2 regions of the Psychrobacillus mangrovi genome follow, and region 1 is predicted to be linked to the other one. Evidence: predicted binding sites of a transcription regulator. Region 1 holds the regulator's gene; the other holds the start of a gene.
The links. Region 1 encodes LexA, which represses DNA repair genes until DNA is damaged. Its sites were predicted from a motif close to CGAACATATGTTCG; they were not measured.
Positions count from the first base shown of each region.

Region 2: a site for LexA is predicted at 1,906-1,919, ahead of WAX74_RS20135 (topoisomerase). Genes of this name have one in related genera too.

Region 1 is NZ_JBAWSY010000001.1:433,397-444,019, reverse strand. It holds gene WAX74_RS02235 (hypothetical protein) at 188-484, shown strand; gene WAX74_RS02230 (hypothetical protein) at 507-668, opposite strand; gene WAX74_RS02225 (hypothetical protein) at 782-973, opposite strand; gene lexA (transcriptional repressor LexA) at 1,938-2,558, opposite strand; gene yneA (cell division suppressor protein YneA) at 2,727-3,044, shown strand; gene WAX74_RS02210 (YneB family resolvase-like protein) at 3,041-3,688, shown strand; gene WAX74_RS02205 (DUF896 domain-containing protein) at 3,754-3,987, shown strand; gene tkt (transketolase) at 4,073-6,073, shown strand; gene WAX74_RS02195 (YneF family protein) at 6,293-6,514, shown strand; gene WAX74_RS02190 (alpha/beta hydrolase) at 6,536-7,465, opposite strand; gene WAX74_RS02185 (hydroxymethylglutaryl-CoA lyase) at 7,477-8,373, opposite strand; gene WAX74_RS02180 (acetyl-CoA C-acetyltransferase) at 8,458-9,639, shown strand; gene WAX74_RS02175 (YqkE family protein) at 9,658-9,909, shown strand; gene WAX74_RS02170 (polysaccharide deacetylase family protein) at 10,211-10,623, shown strand, end outside.
Region 2 is NZ_JBAWSY010000031.1:7,739-18,361, reverse strand. It holds gene WAX74_RS20145 (RNA polymerase sigma factor) at 264-776, shown strand; gene WAX74_RS20140 (anti sigma factor C-terminal domain-containing protein) at 760-1,731, shown strand; gene WAX74_RS20135 (topoisomerase) at 1,972-2,340, shown strand; gene WAX74_RS20130 (hypothetical protein) at 2,560-2,775, shown strand; gene WAX74_RS20125 (hypothetical protein) at 3,009-3,356, shown strand; gene WAX74_RS20120 (tetratricopeptide repeat protein) at 3,475-4,050, shown strand; gene WAX74_RS20115 (DUF6366 family protein) at 4,197-4,409, shown strand; gene WAX74_RS20110 (hypothetical protein) at 4,596-4,907, shown strand; gene WAX74_RS20105 (hypothetical protein) at 4,948-5,133, shown strand; gene WAX74_RS20100 (DUF4238 domain-containing protein) at 5,237-6,331, opposite strand; gene WAX74_RS20095 (hypothetical protein) at 6,348-7,448, opposite strand; gene WAX74_RS20090 (hypothetical protein) at 8,079-8,516, shown strand; gene WAX74_RS20085 (winged helix-turn-helix transcriptional regulator) at 9,155-9,511, opposite strand; gene WAX74_RS20080 (SDR family NAD(P)-dependent oxidoreductase) at 9,680-10,426, shown strand; gene WAX74_RS20075 (putative quinol monooxygenase) at 10,526-10,623, shown strand, end outside.

The DNA of each region.
Region 1 (10,623 bases):
TTTGGGGCTCTTTTTTATTATATAAAAAAATAAAGAAGTTATTTCGCCTATTAATATTGAATTGTCTAAACCGATATTTAAATAGTATAAATAGAGGAAGTTAGAGGTGTTAAATGGATATAAAAGATTTAATAAAAAAAATAAATGAAAGTATGATACGCTGGATTTGATTTCAGCTAGAAGTTATATGGAAAATAATATAGAATTGATTAGTGAAAATAGACATCTTTTACGGAGTAATGCTAGATTATTGTTTGAAATACTAAAAAACAATACACAATCTGTTATAAACTCTTTAAGCCGTAAAGAGATGAATGTAATCTATTCCATAAATTCTTATGCAACAAAGTTTGATATAAGAGGATTGAAATTATCTGTTAAAAATAACCCAGAACTGCTAGTAAGAAAAGATATTGAGTATTACTTAAATGAAGATGCCAAAACTTTATTGACTGGCCTGAGTGTTCTTAATAACTCTAAATAATATTATAAATTTTTTTGAGTAATTACTGATGTATATTATAGGATTCTTGTTCTTGTAGTTGTAAAATAGCCAAAGCCTCATTTAATAGATTGATATCTTCTAGAATTTGTTCTTTAATAGAAGGATTTTCACAATTTCTATAGTCCTCTAATAAATAATTTAGTTCATTCTTGATGAATATCATAGGTCATTTCTCCTTTAAAACTTCTTTAATACTTTAATTATGAACTAATTTTAGGGAAAAAGAAATAGTGATTATTAATAATAGGTGCCCTACGTAATGTAGGGCGCATAGTACTATGGTTTTAATCGCTGTTCTTCAATCCACCAATCAATATGTTCAAGATTAAAAACAATCATAGTGGAAAGAGGTTTTTGATGTGGTATCTCTTTTTTTATTATTAAATCGTCAATTTTTGATTCAGACAATGGAAAATTTACTGAATCAAGATACTCTACTAAGCTTTTAATACCATAGACTCTATTCAATTATTCACCTCCCACCAAGCTTCTTTACTTAAAAAACAAGAAATCTTAGAGTTAGGTATTAAGTGAAATATGAGTTATATAAAAAATACCCTATTTTCTTAATTTTATTCCTTTTATTTTTTTTTATTATCATTTGGAAAAACTTTCGGTTTATTCTCTTTAGTTTTGAGGTATATAAATACAGAGAAACATATGTGATCTCCCTTCAATTTTCTCATAAAAGATTGTCAGATATAGTCTCACTCTTATTAGAGTGAGACTATTTTTTATGTCTAAATTTAGGGAATATAAAAAGTACTTTAAAAGGCTATTCAATTTTATTGCAATTCTTATTAAAGAATGATGCTTAGAGTGCTGAACTTAATAAATATAAAGGAGGGAAATAATGTTTATTAGACCTTGTGAAGGAATATTACTTCGCGATTTAGTCCTTCTCGAAGTCAAATAGTCAGAGCTTTTTAGTAGGGAAAGTAACTAGTGTGAGGAGCATGGATGGTAACTGAAATACAATAACGATTGCTCATGTATTAAATAATACGAGACATTATATACTTAATAGATTAGGTAAAAAAATAGAAGAACTTGAGAGGAGAATAGATTTACTAGATAAAAGTAATAATGTTTAACAAGATCATTCTCTAGCTAAGTAGTTTAGTTTTGTGGAGTACCCTTGTAAATAGAGTAGTATTTAACAGAAAATATTCGTTGGTTTTCCCATTTTACGAATTATTTCTCCTTTAGGTTTAACCTTTTCTTGAATAAATCTATAGACAAACACATATTAATAGAATTAGATTCCAAACTTATACTCTTGGTAATAAAATAATAACAAAAACCCCTCGACCAAAAGGTCAAGGAGTTTTTTCGATGATCTAAACAAAAATGTCCACTTTTTGTTTAGATATGATATCGGCTCTACGTAATCATACGGATTATAACTCTATCTGTCAAGTCAACCATGAATCTATTGAATATGTCGATAAACACCTACAACTTTACCAAGAATAGTTACTGAGTTAACGATGATTGGATCCATTGAAGAGTTTTCGGGTTGTAATCGAAAATAGGATTTTTCCTTAAAAAATCGTTTTACAGTTGCTTCATCTTCTTCTGTCATTGCAACTACAATTTCACCGTTATTAGCGTATTGTTGCTGTTTAACTACAACATAATCTCCATTTAATATACCCGCTTCAATCATACTGTCACCCATAATTTCTAACATAAACAAGTGATCATCAGAAGTACCAAATGTTTCAGGAAGGGGGAAGAATTCTTCCACATTTTCAATAGCTGTAATTGGAAGTCCAGCAGTAACTTTACCAACTAAAGGTACATGAACAACACCCTGTTTTTCTATAGTTGAACTTGTACTATCTAGAATCTCGATGGCACGAGGTTTAGTAGGATCTCTTCTTATTAATCCTTTGCTTTCTAATCTTGCTAAATGACCATGTACAGTAGAGCTAGATGCTAGTCCCACCGCTTCACCTATTTCACGTACAGAAGGTGGATATCCTTTTTTTCGCACTTCATCTTTTATAAATGCTAATATATCTTCTTGTCGTTTAGATGCTTTCTTCAATACATTCACCTCTTTTTATTTTATAAGAGTTTTTTTCTTATTTATAGTATATCAGCCTATAATATGAAATGCAAACATAGGTTCTAAAAGATGTTGACAAAAACATGCGTTCGCATTATTATAAGAACATACATACCGAACAAACATTCTGTAAAAGGGGTTATACTCATGAAATTATTAGCAAAAAATTATTTTCTTACTTTATTCTTTGGATTAAGCCTAACTTTCATTTTATCAATTGTTATAATAAACTCTCAAGTAGCTGAAGAAGAATATAAAATAACAGTAGAACCAGGTGATTCATTGTGGGCACTTGCTGATAAATTTAAAACAGAAAAATCAAGAGATGCATGGATTAATGAAGTAATGAAAATAAACAATTTATATACTGCACATATAAAAGCTGGTGATGTTTTAATAATTCCGAGCGAAAAGGAGCAGTTTAATTTTGAGAATTCAACAGAGTTAGCAGGGGATAGTCAATGAAAGCAGTTATATATTGTAGAGTAAGTACAGAAAAAGAAACACAAGAATCGTCTCTAGTAAGACAAGAAGAAGAGCTAACCAACTTTGCAGGTGCCCAAGGGTACGAGATTGCAAAAATATTTAAAGATCAGCATAGTGGTTACGACATAGAAAGAGATGGATTGCTTGATTTATTATCCTATATTAAAGAAGAAGCAATAAAAGCTGTTTTCGTTCAAGACGAAACACGGATTGGTCGTGGTAATGGAAGGATGGCAGTTTTACATCTTCTTCAAAAAACAAATACCTCAGTTTTTACTCTTCAAGATAAAGGTGTATTAAATTTAAACGAAATGGACTCTATGCTTTTAGAAATTTTGGCTTTAGTCGAAGAATATCAACGGAAATTGCATAACGCTAAAATTAAGCGCGGAATGAAGCGGGCAGTGTCTCAAGGTTTCCGGCCCGAAAAGAATTTAAAAATGCGAGGAAATCAAGAAGGTAGGGAAAGAATTGAAGTTCCCGTTGATGAAATAGTAAGATTACGTAATGCTGGCTTAACTTTCGAGGAAATTGCTGCCACGTTAAAAGGTTTGGGTTTTGAGATAAGTAAAGCCACTGTACATAGACGTTATATTGAATTTACTAAAACACACGGAGGTTAAAGGCTTGCACTCTGTGTGTTTTTTCCTTACCTTTATATAAGAATAAAATATAAAGGGTGAGTGTTATGCTTAGTAAAGAAAAACTTGCAAGAATTAGCGAATTATCGAGAAAATCGAAGTCTTCTGGATTATCTTTAGAGGAAGCTAAAGAACAAAGTTCATTAAGAAAAGAATATTTAGAGACATTTCGTGCAACAATGAGAGATACTATTGAAAGTGTGAAAATTGTGGATCCTGCAGGTAATGATGTGACACCAGTAAAAGTGCAACAAGCTAAAAAAGGGAAATTTCTGAATTAATCAATCAATAAGAAACCATTGATAATGCCGAGATTGTTGTCTAAACTATAGATATAGAAAAAATTAGCTCGAGAGGATGTCAAATATGTCACTTCAATCAGATTTACTTGCAATTAATACCATACGTACTTTATCAATTGATGCAATAGATAAAGCAAATTCTGGTCATCCAGGTTTACCAATGGGAGCTGCACCAATGGCTTACACACTTTGGACAAAGCATTTACGACATAACCCAAATAATCCTAATTGGTTCAATCGTGATCGTTTTGTTTTATCTGCAGGTCATGGTTCTATGCTTCTATATAGTTTACTTCATCTTGGTGGATATGATCTTCCTATGGAAGAGATTAAAAACTTTAGACAGTGGAATTCTAAAACTCCAGGACATCCAGAGTTTGGTCACACGGCAGGAGTAGAAGCTACAACAGGTCCTCTTGGACAAGGCATTGGAATGGCTGTTGGAATGGCAATGGCAGAAGCTCATTTAGCTGGGACTTATAATCGCCCAAGTCATGAAGTTGTTGATCATTACACCTTTGCTCTTTGTGGAGATGGAGATTTAATGGAAGGCGTAGCAGCGGAAGCAATTTCACTTGCCGGTCATTTGCAATTAAGTAAATTAATTGTTCTATACGATAGTAACGATATTTCTTTAGATGGAGATTTGAATAAATCATTCTCAGAAAAAGTAGAAAAACGATTCGAATCATACGGCTGGAATTATATTCTGGTGAAAGATGGAAATGATATTGAAGAAATTTCTTCAGCGATTGAAAAAGCAAAGGCTCAAAATGATAAGCCTACTATTATTGAAGTTAAAACAGTAATAGGATTTGGTTCACCGAATAGAGCGGGTAAATCTGATGCTCATGGTATGCCACTAGGAAAAGACGAGACATTATTGGCGAAAGCTTCTTATAAATGGTCTTTTGAGGCAGACTTTCATGTGCCTGAAGAAGTATATGAAACATTTAAAGAAGCTTCTAACCGTTTAGGTGTGGAACAAGAAGAAGCTTGGATTGAAAAGTTAAATGCTTATTCAAATGAATTTCCTGAGCTTGCAGTTACATTAAAGCGTGCTATTAAAGGTGAATTACCGGAAAACTATGATGAAGCTATGAAGGTGTACGAAGAAGGGACATCTCATGCAACTCGTTCAGCATCAGGTGATGCAATTAATGCAATAGCTCAAAATCTACCATCATTCTTTGGTGGAAGCGCAGACTTAGCAGGTTCGAATAAAACTACTATTAAGAATGCAGGAGATTTTTCTTCGTTAAATTACGAAGGTAAGAACATTTGGTTTGGTGTTCGTGAATTTGCAATGGGTGCTGCTTTAAATGGTATGGCGTTACATGGTGGGTTACATGTATTTGGTGGTACATTCTTTGTGTTCAGTGATTATGTAAGACCTGCGATTAGATTATCTGCTCTAATGGGACTTCCAGTAACATATGTGTTCACACACGACAGTATTGCTGTGGGGGAAGATGGTCCGACGCATGAGCCAGTTGAACATTTAGCTTCTTTAAGAGCAATGCCAGGATTATCTGTCATTCGTCCAGCAGATGCAAATGAAACGAAAGAAGCATGGAAGCTTGCGGTATCTTCTAAAAACAAACCAACAATTCTTGTTCTTTCAAGACAAAACCTACCAACACTTAAAGGTTCTGTGGAGAAAGCAAATGAGGGTGTTTCAAGAGGTGCTTATGTAATTTCTCCAAATGACCAAGCAGAAGCAATTTTACTTGCTACTGGGTCAGAAGTTAGCCTTGCTGTAGAAGCACAAGAAGCTCTTGCAAAATTGGGTATTCAAGTTTCAGTTGTATCTATGCCATCTTGGGACTTATTCGAACAACAGGATAGTGAATATAAAAAATCTGTACTACCTTCACATTTAACTAAACGCCTTGCTATTGAAATGGGAGCATCCCTTGGCTGGCATCGATATGTTGGATTTGAAGGAGATGTTATTGCAATTGATAAATTTGGTGCGAGCGCACCGGGTGAAATCGTAATGAAAGAATATGGTTTCTCGGTAGAAAACGTTGTTGCCAAAATGAAGAACTTGCTTGAAAAGTAAGAGGTACTTTAAAGCGATTCGAATACTTGCATTGTAAAGTATTCGAATTGCTTTTTATCTTGGAAGAGCTAACTTATTTCCTACTTCATTCTCACAAATAGAGATTTTGTTTCCTATGTATTTCTTTTTTTGAATTTTTATAGTCTGGATAAAGAATCTATAGTATAATTTTCTGTGGTGTCTTGTACACGTAGACAAGAACGTAAAGGAGGAGAAAGTATGCAAGATTGGATTTGGATTATTATTGTAATCGTTGCCTTAATCGCTGGAGCTGCAATCGGCTTTTATGCTGCACGTCAATATATGATGAAATATTTAAAAGAAAATCCACCTATCAATGAACAAATGCTTCGTATGATGATGGCACAAATGGGTCGTAAGCCTTCTGAGAAACAAGTGAAACAAATGATGAATCAAATGAATAAAATGCAAAACAAATAAAAGCACTCCGTTGAGTGCTTTTTATTTGTTCAGTAAATTATTATGTTGTAAAAAATCCGCTACAATTTGTTCATATTCCTCACTATTTTCATTAAAAGATTTTGCATGAGCTCCCACATCAAACAACTTTAACGATTTTGGTCCTTTTTTCTTTTTAAACAATTCTTCTGTCATTCCCGGAAGAATAAAATCATCCTGTAAACTATGAATAAACAACACCGGTTTCTCTATGTGATCTACCACATCAATAGGAGAGACAAGATTTAAAGTATATCCATCTCGTATCTTCAAAAATAAGTTAGCAAAGCGTATTGCTAAACTGGAGCGAAGAGGGGTAGTTTGCCGCATTATATGAAGAACCTGCTCTTCAAAATTTGAAAATGAACAATCGGAAATATAAAAATCAGCATCATCTAATATGGATCCTGCATATAGTAGCATAGTCGCTGCCCCCATAGACTCTCCATGTATACCAATGATGGCATTTTCACCCACACGTTCTCTTACTGCTTCTACAATGGATTGTAAATCAATCTTTTCATAAAATCCAAAGCTGGTTGTTTTTCCTCCAGAGTCACCGTGTCTTCGATGATCATAAACAACACTGTTAAACCCTAATCGTTCAAACATACGTACAAAACGAAGGGAATTAATTTTGTTTTCTGTAACTCCATGACAAATGATAACGTAATTATTTGTTTGAAGAGGCCCCACGAAAATAGCTTTTAGCGAGTATCCATTAATCGATTCGATCCACCTTTCTGTTTTATTCACAGCACGAAACCAAGCTTCGTCTAATCGTTTAGATGTAATCTCCCTATTTAATATAAAGTCATCTTCTTTTTTCTTCATATACATTAATTTATTTGTGACAAAGTAACCAAAAACCGTGGTAGTTGCCGTTAGAATGCTTGTCAACAAACTCGTCCATAATATTACTCGTTTTTTCATTGCACCAACCCCTATTTGCTTTTAACTAGTTTATACATACCGGTCTCAATTGGTCTAGACACAAAAGGAGCAACTGAATCAACAGCTTCAATTAATAAATCAAGATTAATATCCGTTTCAATATCCATTTGATGTAGCATATTCACGACATCCTCAGTTGCTACATTACCTGTTGCACCAGGCGCAAATGGGCATCCGCCTAATCCACCAGCTGAACTATCATAACGATCAACTCCTGCTTGTAGTGCTGCAAAGATATTAGCTAAGCCCATTTTCCGTGTATCATGGAAATGAGCAGTGATAAGTGTTTCGGGGAATTCCCTTTTTAGTCGTTCAAATAGTACATAACTTTCTTTTGGATTAGCCATACCTATAGTGTCTGCAACACTTAATTCATTTACTCCCCAAGAAACAAATTGTCTACATAATTCGATAGTTTTATTTGGATCAATCAATCCTTCATAGGGACAATAAAAAGCAGTAGAGATGCATGCACGTACAAAATGATCCTCACTTACAAGAAGCTCCACGAGAGGTTTAAGTCCGATCATACTCTCTTCAGTTGTTTTGTTGATATTTTTTTTATTAAATGTATTTGATACCCCGACAAATACAGCGAAACTCTTTGCGCCTGCTTGTTTAGCGAGCTCTATTCCTTTTTCATTTGGTGTTAAAACAAATTGCCTTCCAACTTTAGGGGTACTATTTACTATGTCTTTTGCATCTTTCATTTGTGGAACCCATTTTGGTGATACAAATGAAGTTAGCTCCATTTCTTTAACCCCTGCTTTTTGAAGTTTCCCGATAAAATCTAATTTTACTTCAGTTGGTACTTCATTTTTCTCATTTTGTAGTCCATCTCTCGGTCCAACCTCGATAATTGTCACTTTTTTTGGTAAACTGAACATAATCATCCCTCCATCTATATTGTAAGGAATGGATGGTTAAACAAGCAAATATTATTTTAGGGGAATAAGAGGAGGAGTTTGACTGTGACAAATGAAGTGGTTATTGTAAGTGCAGTAAGAACTGCAATAGGATCTTTTCAAGGGGCGTTAAAAGATGTACCAGCAACAAAATTAGGGGCTATTGTTATTGAGAAAGCATTAGAAAAAGCTGGACTAGCAAAGGATGCTGTAGATGAAGTTATTATGGGGAATGTTCTACAAGCAGGCTTAGGACAAAATCCAGCTAGACAAGCGTCTATTCAAGCAGGATTACCAGTAGCTGTTTCAGCTTTAACAATAAATAAAGTATGTGGTTCAGGCCTTAAAGCAATCCATCTAGCTTCTCAAGCTATTATTGCAGGAGATGCTGACATCATTGTAGCAGGTGGAATGGAAAATATGAGCCAAGCTCCTTATTTATTAAAAAATGCTAGAGATGGTTTTCGTATGGGTGATCAAAAAGTGGTGGATAGCATGATCTCTGATGGTTTGTGGTGTGCTTTTAACGATTATCATATGGGAATAACAGCGGAAAATCTTTGTGACCAATTTAATATTACTAGAGAAGAGCAAGATTCATTTTCTGCTCGTTCTCAAGCTCGTGCAGCAAAAGCAATTGAAGAGGGGAAATTTGTGGAGGAGATTGTTCCAGTAGAAATTCCTCAGCGTAAAGGGGATCCAATTATATTTGATACGGATGAATATCCGAAAAAAGGGTCCACTCAAGAAAAATTAAGTTCATTACGACCTGCTTTTAAAAAGGATGGATCGGTAACAGCAGGAAATGCTTCTGGAATTAACGACGGTGCAGCAGCGGTAGTTGTTATGTCAAAAGCGAAAGCAGATGAATTGGGTATAAAACCATTAGCTACTATTGTTGCAAATGCATCTGCTGGGGTGGATCCAAGTGTTATGGGTATTGGACCAGTGGAAGCAGTGAAAAAAGTCTTGAAAAAATCAAACCTTTCACTGGCAGATATTGATTTAATTGAAGCAAATGAAGCCTTTGCTGCACAGTCAATTGCAGTAGATAGAGAGCTTTCATTTGATCATGATAAACTAAACGTAAATGGTGGTGCTATTGCTTTAGGACATCCAATCGGAGCAAGTGGAGCAAGAATTTTTGTTTCTTTACTTCATGAAATGGAGAAAAAGGACTCAAAAACTGGATTAGCGACACTTTGTATCGGTGGAGGACAGGGTGTAGCTACTATTATTAAGCGATAATAAAAGAAGGTGATTCATTTGGCAAAGAAAAAACAAAGACAACCAGTTAAACAGGTTGAAAAAAAGGATGAAGGAAATGGTCTTTTCGATCAACTTTCCTCTGACGTGCTTGCTAAACTAAAAGAAACAAAGAAACAATTAGTGGCAGCAGAACAAGAAAAAGAAGAAGAAAAACAAGCGCAACTTGCATTTGAGAAAAAGCAAAAAGAAAAGAATAAAAGTTTTGAAGAATTACTACAAGAATACGGAGATAGTGGTTCGAAGTTTTAGAAAAATGACCTATTCGCAACTGCGAATAGGTCATTTTTAAATTGTATTCATTTGATTTCTCCATATTATTAAATAACTTAGAAAATATTTATTTTAAATGTTAAAAAATATTGATTTTTCTGTTAATTTAATTTAAGATTTGATATAGACATGTAATATACATGTATTAGATCTGTATTTAATTTAAACATGAATTGTTCATAATGATTGTAAAAAGGTTGATTATATTTAAACACTATATTAAGAAAATTTAAATACATGTATCTTACATATATTTAAAGGTTTGAGAGGTGATGATAATATGAAAATGGCAAAACTAGGCATTCTTTTTGACGAATATGAAGCGGAATTAAAGTGGTCGACAGGTGAGAACCTTTTTGAAAATTATTTATTTGAAATTATTGATCGCTTTAGAATTCCATATGAAAAGGTTGGTATTTTAGAAGATTTTAATACATTTGATGTTTTAATAGTGTTGCAGTGTAGTGGAGGCGTTGAAGTCGCTAAAAAAATATTAGAATACGTGCATTCAGGTGGAACAATAATTTCTTATGCAGGATTGGAAAACGCAAGAGAGATATTAGGTTTTGCTAAGACAGAAGTCCTTGAAAAGGGATATGCAAATTTAGCATGCTTCTTCAATCAAAACGTACCATTGCGATTTCTCCATGCTGAACCTTGGGAAAGTGAAAATAATTCTTCAAAAGTAACTGA
Region 2 (10,623 bases), on a different contig from region 1:
TTGGAGTGAACACACAAATAGTGGTAAAACGAACAAAGGGCAGAACTAGCTATAAATAGCCAGTGGCTGTCGAAGATTAATTAAATGTAATCAATATAATTTCTAAACAATATCTTCTAATTTATTTGGCGAGAAGCGATAGCTTTCTTGCCAAGTTCTTTTAACTAAAGAAATATATGTTAAAGAGAAATAAGTAACCTAAATTTGTAATTTTTTTGTTAACCTTTTTATTATTGAAACGTTTTAAAGGTGGGAGGTTTGAAATGAATGATTCCATGATGGGGAAAAAACTAAATGAGATACTAAAATTTGTTTACTCTTACCTAATAAAAATGGGTGCATCTAAGGAAGATGCAGAAGATATTATTCAAGATACTGCTTATAAATTTTTACAATACATAGACTCAGTCCAGTTTAATAATACCCAAGCTTGGCTTTTTAGAGTAGCAGTAAATCAATATTATGATATGTCCCGTAAGAAAACTAGGCGAAGAGATATATTATTGAAATTCAACTTACAAGAAATATTTGAGGAAGAAACACCTGAAAAAGCCCTCATGCAAATTGAATTAGAAAGGGATATTCATGAAATTTTAACTAAATTAAAACCAAAATACAGGCAGTTGCTTCTTCTGAAATATAGTACAGGACTAAAAATAAAAGAGATAGCAGAACTATATAGCATGAAAGAAGGATCTGTTAAGACTATTCTCCATAGGGCAAGAAAAGAATTTATAGAACATTATAGGAGGTATAAAAATGAACAAGGAAAATGAGTTTTTTCCAAAAGATCTTGAATTTGAGAAATTAGTAAAAAAAGCAAAGAAACGTTCAATGATAAGAATGGTGCTCATTTCATTAGTTATTAGTCTTATTGTTTTACCTGGTCTATATATTATTGGAGATAGAGTGATGATAATGAAAATGGAAAAGGAGACCGAATTAGATTCGACTTGGAACGATATTATGGGCGCCAACATCGAAGAGCAAGGTACAATATACAATTATTCTCCAACTTCAGCAACGGCAAAAATGAAGATAGTAAAAAATGTAGGAGGAGTACCAATTCCATGGGGTGAACAGGAAAAAGTCTTTACTATTTTTGGAACATCTAGATTGACTAATACTAATGGTGCTTACGGAACAGCTAGCAAAGAGGATGAGAGACTTCCTTTATATTATCAAGGAGAAAGAGTAGTTGAATTTTTTCATCCACAAGTTAACTATACGCAAATATTTGATGACAGGGCTTTACTGAATATTATTGACGATAACACTGTTGTAGAAATGGCTTTTTCATTTAATGATGGATACTCAATTGAGGAAGTAAACCAAATATTTAAAGAGCAATTAGCATGGTATTGGGTAGATACGTTTAGTAAAGATGAAATAGAAAATGATAATAAGTTTAACGAATATGAGGATTTCCGAGACGCTACAATCCATGGTTTTGGTGCATATGGCTTTTCATATAACCGAAATGCAGATACCTATTCTGCCTCTAACTTTATATCGATTTTAGAGATGGTAAAGGAGGATGGTGGTGATTATCAAAGTGATGCAGAGAAAATTATTAATAACATAACTAATCAGGGCAAAATAAAACTAGAACCTCAGAACCTTAATATTATTGGTGTAGTGGTTACAGGAAAACCAAGTGATTTAATAAAGTTTAGTGATGAATCTATGATTCGCGGTGCTACATTAGGGGCAACAACAGACCTATATTAAACTGTGTGGGTTGCCTTAATTGGTTTTAATCAAGTACATTGATATATTGCTTCAATCTTACCTACTTTAAATATTTCAATTTGGTTAGTATGTTATATATTACAAGTGAATTATTACAAATCTAATATTGTATTAATTTATAACAATTGCAATAGAGATAATTTACATTCGGGTCAAACTTACGTATGGAGAATTGTTGTGGAATGTGCAATTTATTTTTGAAAGGGGAATTTAGAAAGGATGAAACAAGCTATGATTTCAGGAATTGTATTTTGTTCAATCTTGTTAGTTGGATGTAATACAACCGAGGTATTAGAAAGCGAGCAGGAAGTAGTAGTTTCTCAGAGAAACTTATTTTCTGAATTACAAAATGAAATAATAGTATCTATTACAGAGCAGACGGAACTTGATAGTGATTCACTAGCAATAATGATAGATGGTGGTACTGATGAATTAACAGTTTCAGTAGGTTTCCCGAAGGATGCAAATATTGATGCTACTTTGATTCAACAAATAGTTGAAGATTCTATTAAGAATGTTTCTGAAACAGAAACAGTAACAGATAGCGAAGAAAAAATAAAAATGAAAATAAAGATCGAGAAATACTAACAGTGAATTTCTTAAAGGATACAAACTGCCTTAAAAATAAAGTAGTTTTATAAGTATGTGAATAAATGTACTTAAACTAACGGGTGCTTTACTTCAAGAATAAGTAAAGCCTTTTTTCTTATTGAACTAACGGGGCAGTTTAGTTGAAGAAGCGGTTAGGAACTTTTTGGGATTGAGTTCAATTAAAAAGATTTAAAAACATAAAACAAGGTGGGTTCAATGATGGGTGTTTTATCCTTAATTGCAGGAGTTATTTGTATAGTTATTTCGTTGTTTATTTTCATACCGAGTATAAAGAAAGCTAATTCTATTAAGGAAAAGTGGAGTGAGTTTTTTGATTTTGTTTTAGACCCTTTTACAGGATTAACAGCTTTGTTTTATTTAGGACTTCTACTAATGCTATATGGCTTATTAAGGATATCTAATTTGCTTTGAGTATTTCACTAACAGGTGCTTTACTTCAAGAAGGAGTAAAGATTTTTTTTCTTATTGAACTAACGCGGCAGTTTAGTTGAAGAACAATTGATTTCTTATGATAAAATGGATATAAAGGAGTGAGAATATTGAAAAAATATCTTTACACGGGGATTTTACTTGGAGCTATTGTGTTAGCTGGGTGTAGTGCAAATGAGGAAGCAGAAGAACAAGTACAAGCAAAATAAGTGAAGATGGAAGATGTAACTAATGGACAAGCAGTAGAAGTTGAGACTTTACCTGATATGGATAAAGAAGAAGTTGTATCAGTGACTCCATTAACAGTTTTAGATTCTCAAGGTGTTTCATACTTAACTACGGAAGAATATTTACAGACACCTTCTGGATTACCTATTTATAAAACTGAATTATTTTATACCGATTTAGATGAATTACAACAACAACCCGATTTCTTCGAATTTACTAAAGATGTTGAAGGGCATTTGTATAAAGGTACTCTAAAATTATATCGAGCCGATAAGCAGGACGACGATAGCTGGAAAGCTATGTATAGCGGGATAATCTCTAGAGTCGAATTGTGAGTTTTTTCACTTAAACTAACGGGTGCTTTACTTCAAGAAGGAGTAAAGCATTTTTTCTTATTGAACTAACGCCGCAGTTTAGTTTAAGATGACATAGCTAATTTGGGGGAGATAAGATATGAGAATAGTTGATTTTAAAAAAAGTCTTTCTTCCGTAAATGAGTTTATTTATTTTGATAGTAACGATTTTCTACGAGAAAAGACTTCAAATCCTTTGAGATTAAAACAAGTTATTTCTGATGCGGAATATTTATTAAAAATTAATATTGAAGAAAGCGATAAGTATTTTCTTTACGGAACAGTAGGTAATTTGTATAGAGTTTGTGGTGAGCCTCAGAAAGCACTCAATTACTTAAATATTTGCCTATGTCACGCATTAAAAGAGGGAAACATAACAAGAGAAACTGTAACATTAATACGAATTGGCGAAGCATTAAAGTATTATGAAAAACATGATGAAGCGTTAGAGCATTTTGAAAAAGCTTTTAAAAAATGTAAAGACAATAAGCTAGAAACATACTTAGATTTTGCTTTGCAACACAAGGGAAAATGTCTAATGGAAATGGGAAGGTTAGATGAAGCTGTAGAATGCTTTATAGAAGCGTTAAAGCTAAGAGAATTTAAAGGAGACACTACTTTAATTGGTTCTACTAAAGAAGCATTAAAATTGGTGAAAAGATTAAAAATCCAATAATTCCTTGTTCTGCTAACGGGTGCTTGAGTAAAATGTAGGGCTGATAATACAGCTCACTTTTCTTATTGAACTAACGGGGCTGGTTAGTAAAAGAAGGTAAACCCATAGAAATTAGAGAATACAGTAATCCATAGGGGGTGTTTGATTTGAATAATAGACAAGAAACTCCAAAAGAAAAAAGAGAAAGATTAAGACAACAAGAACTAAAAAAAAATCCTGGCGGTGCATTAAGAGATGGATTTAGTAGAGGTGAAACTGGAAATCTAACTGATTTAACAGGTGGTATGGGTTGGAAAGGAACAGGGATACTAATTGTTGTTTTAGTAGTTGGGTATGTTTTATATAAACTACTTTTTTAAAAATTTTACTTTACATTGTTCAACTAACGGGTGCTTTAGTTAAAGATCGTTGGTTGCTTAGGCAGCTCTCTTTTCTTATTGAACTAATGCGGCAGTTTAGTTCAATAAGGAAAATCTAAAGGTGTTTTATAGGTTAAGGGGGTATCCTTTAACTAGGAGTAAATTTTTTATTAAGGGGTGTTCATAGTGGAAAGTGAATTATTTGCTATCGATGCTATGTGGGCTTTTGTTCTAGTAAATGTAGTATATTTAGTATCTATATTGTTTTTCAGAAAACATAAACAATTGCTTTCAGTTATTCACACTTTAATTTTGTTAATAATGGTACAATATTTCATCATTGCTCAGCGAGATTATATATTTGATAAATACCCTGCAATTGCATATCCAATGATAGCGGTAGTATTGCTTGCGTATTATGTCTTTTTTAGAGATTTGAATTCATTTATAAAAACAAAGAAAATTGAAAGAGACGCATCATCTAAGGAAATTAAATGATTAAGTTGATTAGTGTCCGACAAGTTTATTGGGGGATATTTTGAAAACTCGAAAATCGTTTTTTATTTTTGTTGTTTTATTTTTAATGGTCGCACGTTGTTCAAATGAAATAGCGAATGAAGAACAAAGAATTGAAGTTCAAAAGCGTATTGACGATGAAAACGATTATAAAGTTATCTTTGGGACATATCGAATTTATTCGTGGATTAAGGAGAAAAAGATGTGAAAAAATCAAGACCAAAATAAAAGCAACCGCCTCTTAATTGAGTTGGTCGCTTTTTTTGTCTCTAATAGAAAACCACGAGCGAACCGAAGTCTCTAAATCGCTATTATTTAAAATATGGCTTCTTTGATGGCTGACCAAGTATATAGCCCTTGTTACAATCTTTTTTTAACTGTTCATTATACGCAAATACTTCATCTTTGCTAAGAGTATTTAAGAAATAATGATTTTTATCGACTGGACTACCTTTTCGCACAGCACACGCTAAATCAGGACTTATAGGAAAAAGATATTCTGTTTGATCTCGATCATTCTGAAAACGACAAACTGGATTGTCTGTAGTGATAAACTCACAACCAATTTCAGGAACAAAAAGTTCTAGATTCATGTTATTTAAAATATATTGAATTTCTTCATAAATTGGTCCTTTTTTATTGAATAATTGATGATACATACTAAGCAATATATTATGTAAATAATTTTCTCCGTAAGTATTGATAAAAGGATACATTTTTTTCTCTTCCGGAATAGGATCATTTAAAAATTCTTCAATACCAAGTAATCGTATTAATTCGTTGAACATATTTTTTAATATTGGTTGGGCAGGTTCTGTTCTCCATTCCATAGACACCATAAATCCAACTAATTCTTCACGTCTGACAGCTGGTATTTTATTGACTTTCTTATTTTTATTTACTTCTGTTAAGATGTCATTTCGTACGTCAAACCAAGTATTTTCAAAAATTTGATTCCATGCTTCTTCTAAGTCTCGAATATGAATAGACTTAATCTCTTCTTTTAAAGATTGCTTTTCATCCTCTGAAATTAAGTTGTCATTGGTATCATAAACACTCCATAAATCAAACTCGTCTAAAAAGCTGTTATTCAGTCTAATAGAATCTGAGACCTCTAAACCGTCAATTTTAACTTTATATCCATGTAATCTTAAAGGGGCAAAGTATTTGTCACAATCTAACTTACTTTGGAATAAAGCGCCTACTCTTCTCGAATAAAAATTACTTGTTCGAACAATTTTCCGTGTATTTTTACTCTGGTCTGGATTAGCGAAGTCAATATTATTTTCATTTTTATCGATATAATAAACATAGGAGTCTTTATGTTGCCACCCTTTTAAATATGTGTTCGGTACAAGATGATGTTTTTCTGAAATCGTGGTCCAATTAGGATCAAATTCTTTCATATTATCGTCTCCGTCTCTATTTAGAAATATTAATGTCTAGTTCTGAAGGTGAAACCTCTAACAATACTAAAGCTGATTTAAGCAATACAATCATTTTCAAGTAGCTTTCTTTGGTTAGTAACTCATAGTTAAAACTACCGTGAAGAATAGCATTTCGATTAATTTTAGCAGAATTAGACGGATTATTGTCGAATAGATCTATATAAGCATTTATAACGGTTAATACCTTTAACAAGTTAATACTTTGTATATTTTCAACTAATTCCGCTTTATCTCTTATGTTTCTTTTTAATATTCTTCTGAAGCTAGTTATATAGACTTTTTGGTGCTCATATGGGTTAGTTAATAGTCCTGTTGCCCAACGACTTATGACATTATCAAATGCACCGAACAATGGGAAAATTGCCGTTTCATAATGACCAATTGAATAAGCATGGAAACTCTGTTCAATAACTTTCTTTTGTGTAGCATAACATGGGGAGTTGATAATATCTGTAATACATTCATCTAAATGGTGTGAAACATAATCGACAACTAATTCTTCATTCAAATCAGTAACTTGACTCTCACTTTGCTCTTCTAAATATCGATCAATTAATTCTTCATATAGAAACCACTGGCTTTTTTGTGCCAATGTCACAAGATCATACTGGTTTTCACGATAAGATTGATTGGATTCATCTAAATTTTTTAATATCGTTTTAAATGACCGGCTCCAACTATCTTTCAAAGATTGCAGAGATTGCATTGTTTCCAGATAACTTTTAGTGGCTTGCGTTGCAGGTGTTATCAAAGATACTGAATTAATGATATTTTGTGCATTCCTTGTGACACTCGAAATGTCATTAAAGGATTGAAGTGCATCAGATAGTGCCGTTACAGAGTGAGAAATATTCTGATGTATATTTGGTATATTGAAATTTGTTGGCTCTAATACACGTTGCACAGATTGAACGGTCAATAAGTTCATATTACTTACTGTAGAGATACTTTTAGTTGCATTTATAACTTCTTGCAAGGATCTACCTGCATTCAACTCTTGGACTTTTCGAAAATCAACCTGTACTCTTCTAAAATGCTCAGGAACAGCCATCATAGTATTCCATTTATTAAACATGTCTTTTTGCAATACAAAACCTTCTGAAAACCTTAAAGGCTTTCGTTTATCAGGCAACATATTAGTAAGTTTTTGAAAATCATTCATAGAAATTTTTCTAGGTGAAAAACTAGATTTGATTAAAATATACTTTATAGACATAGCCACACACCCCTTTGTTTATCACTATCAATAATGGTTAGGAACTGTCTATATTATAACAAAGGTGATATTTTAATATGGTAAAAAATACTTTCATCTATCTCTTCAAAAATCTCTGTATTCTTTCTTCAACACCATCAATAATGGCTATTCTCTTAATGAATTTGCTTATTATAGACATAGTTGCATTGTAGGGGAATTGCTTTAAGACCTTTATTCCTAAATCTGTTATACGATAGGTATTGGCTTCTAGTTGTTCAACAAGACCAGCAACTTGTAATTCGCGTCTAGCAAAACGTGCCCTAATTTAGAATCGCCACTTGTGATGGGAACGAAGATAAATTGTACGAGGTGTAATCAATTCAATTGAAACTAGACTAAAAGAATCAATAGGTGCATGATTTAGACATGATAAAGTTGTTAAACTAACGAGGCAGGTTAGTTGAAGAAGAAACTTATGAACTGATTCAATAAAAAGGGGGGTATTCATTGCATCCAAATGAATTAATTGAATTTATGATAGTCGGTGGAATTTTATTTGTTATTCTATTGGTTTCTTTCATTTTGAAAGGAAAATGGAGGAAAATTGTTCAGGGATTAGCTATTTTATATTTGGTGTCTTTTGGAATCTTTTATTTCGTACGCCCATATTGGATTGATATGCAAATTGAAAAAAAAGTAGGTTATATACAGATGCATTTGGAAGAACAGTACCCTGGGGAAACGTGGGGATATTGGACAGTGCCACATCGTGAGGACGGCTATGAACACATGAATCCATATCACATAGGTGTAATTTTTGATACTGAACCAGAAGTAGAATATAAATATTTTGCTCGTAATAAAGATAATATTATCCAAACAGGCTATTCATCTCAAAATGAATTAAAAAGCGACCTATTACATTTAGAAGTTTTAGAAGAATAATTACCGTTTTTATAAAGTTTTTACTGTCATATTGATTGAACAATAATCTTCATTATTTTCTTAACCTTATTAAACTAACGGGTGCTTTAGTTAGACTGGATCATCATTTCGATGGTCTTTTTTTATCCGAAACATCAAGTAGAACTCAGAAATCCATTGTGAAATGGTACACTCAAACTAACGCAGCAGGTTAGTCGAAGAGTGTTGTTTAACTTGTGTTCAATCGGGCATTCCTTTTTTTTGCAGATAACAAGTTTTTTCAGAGTCCAGTTATACATTTTAAAAAGAGGTAAATAATATACACGTGATCCTATGAATGATAACCGTACAGGAGGTAATACGATGGTAACTGTTTTCTGTTCTAATAGTCGTGCCAGTAATCCTGTAGTAAAAAGTAAAGAAGTTCTACTTATGTTACAACAGGGCAGAATCCCTACAATAAATAGGTTAGCGTCAGGAAAATTCGGATTTCAACGTAAGTAGATTCCAAGGACGCTACCCCCGTTTTTAACTACATTAAGGAAGCTTTAATGGTCTTAAAGAATCAGTCGAGGCCATCTACTTCGAATTAAAATGGCCAAATCTTAGTACAACAATAAAATACCTTACATATAAGGTGTTATAAGTTGGTTTCCTCATTAAGAAGCCTCTTCTGGTTGTGCGATTTCAAATTCACCTTCTGCATACTCTTGCTCCGCATAATGGCTTCCCCATTGACAGAGCTCCTGCAAGATAGGTTTAAGAGATTCTCCAAGTTCAGTGGATGAATATTCAACCTTCGGTGGTACTTGATTATACATCTTTCTGCTCACAAGTCCACTGTCTTCAAGCTCTCTAAGTGTTTGAATCAGCATTTTCTGAGTTATATTTGGGACAATGCGCTTTAATTCACTCGTTCTCTTTGGTCCATTCATTAAAAGGTATAATACAAGACCTTTCCATTTTCCGCCAATAACTTCCTTTGTCACTTCAAAACCACAACTAAATTTTTTCAAGTCTAAACCTCTCCATTCCACATTTATTACTTTTTAGTTACTATATCACAAAAAAGTGGGTACTTCCGTTAATGTGCTTACTGAAGGATACTATATCTTGTAAGTTGTTCTTCAAGTACTTAAAGGTATTAGACATAAAATAAAATTAATTCTAAAGGAGTGTTAAGTATGGGTAAATTTGAAGGTAAAATAGCGCTTGTAACGGGTGGAACAAGTGGGATTGGTCTTGCTACAGCACAAAAATTTGTAAACGAAGGTGCATATGTTTATATCACGGGACGTAGACAAAACGAACTTGATAAAGCTGTTAACCAAATTGGCAAGAACGTAACCGGTGTTCAAGGTGATATTTCTAAGCTTGAAGACTTAGACAAACTATATGACATTATAAAGCAGGAAAAAGGTAAGTTGGACATTCTTTTTGCTAATGCAGGCACCGGCAACTTCCTTCCGCTAGGTGAAATTACTGAAGAGCAGGTTGATAGAACGTTCGACATTAACGTTAAAGGAACCATCTTTACTGTTCAAAAAGCGTTATCACTATTCCCGGACAAAGTAGGTTCTATTATTGTAACGGGCTCTACTGCTGGATCAATTGGCAACCCAGCGTTTAGTGTATATGGAGCATCTAAAGCAGCATTAAGAGCACTAGTTCGCAACTGGATTCTTGACCTAAAAGGTACTGAAATCCGTGTAAATGTGGTTTGTCCAGGAAGTATTCTTACACCTGCATACGATGAGCTTTTTGGTGATGCACTTGAAGAGGTACTGGAAAATAGCAGAAATACTGTTCCCGCTGGAAAAGTTGGGACACCTGAAGAAGTAGCAAACGTTGTATCTTTCCTTGCTTCAGACGAAAGCAGTTACTTGACGGGTGCTGAATTATTCGTAGATGGCGGGCTAGCACAGGTTTAATTTCACTGCGCAGAAATTACAAATAGTCCCGAAAAAAGGTTAATGGGGAATGGTGTAACGGAATCGCCGCAAAATATAAAATTTATAGGAGGAGTCAATATGACCAATCAACAAGTTCAACTGAATATTCGATTCAAAGCTAAACCAGGGAAAAAAGAAGAATTCCGCAAGGAGCTATCTTCCCTTATTGAGGAGAT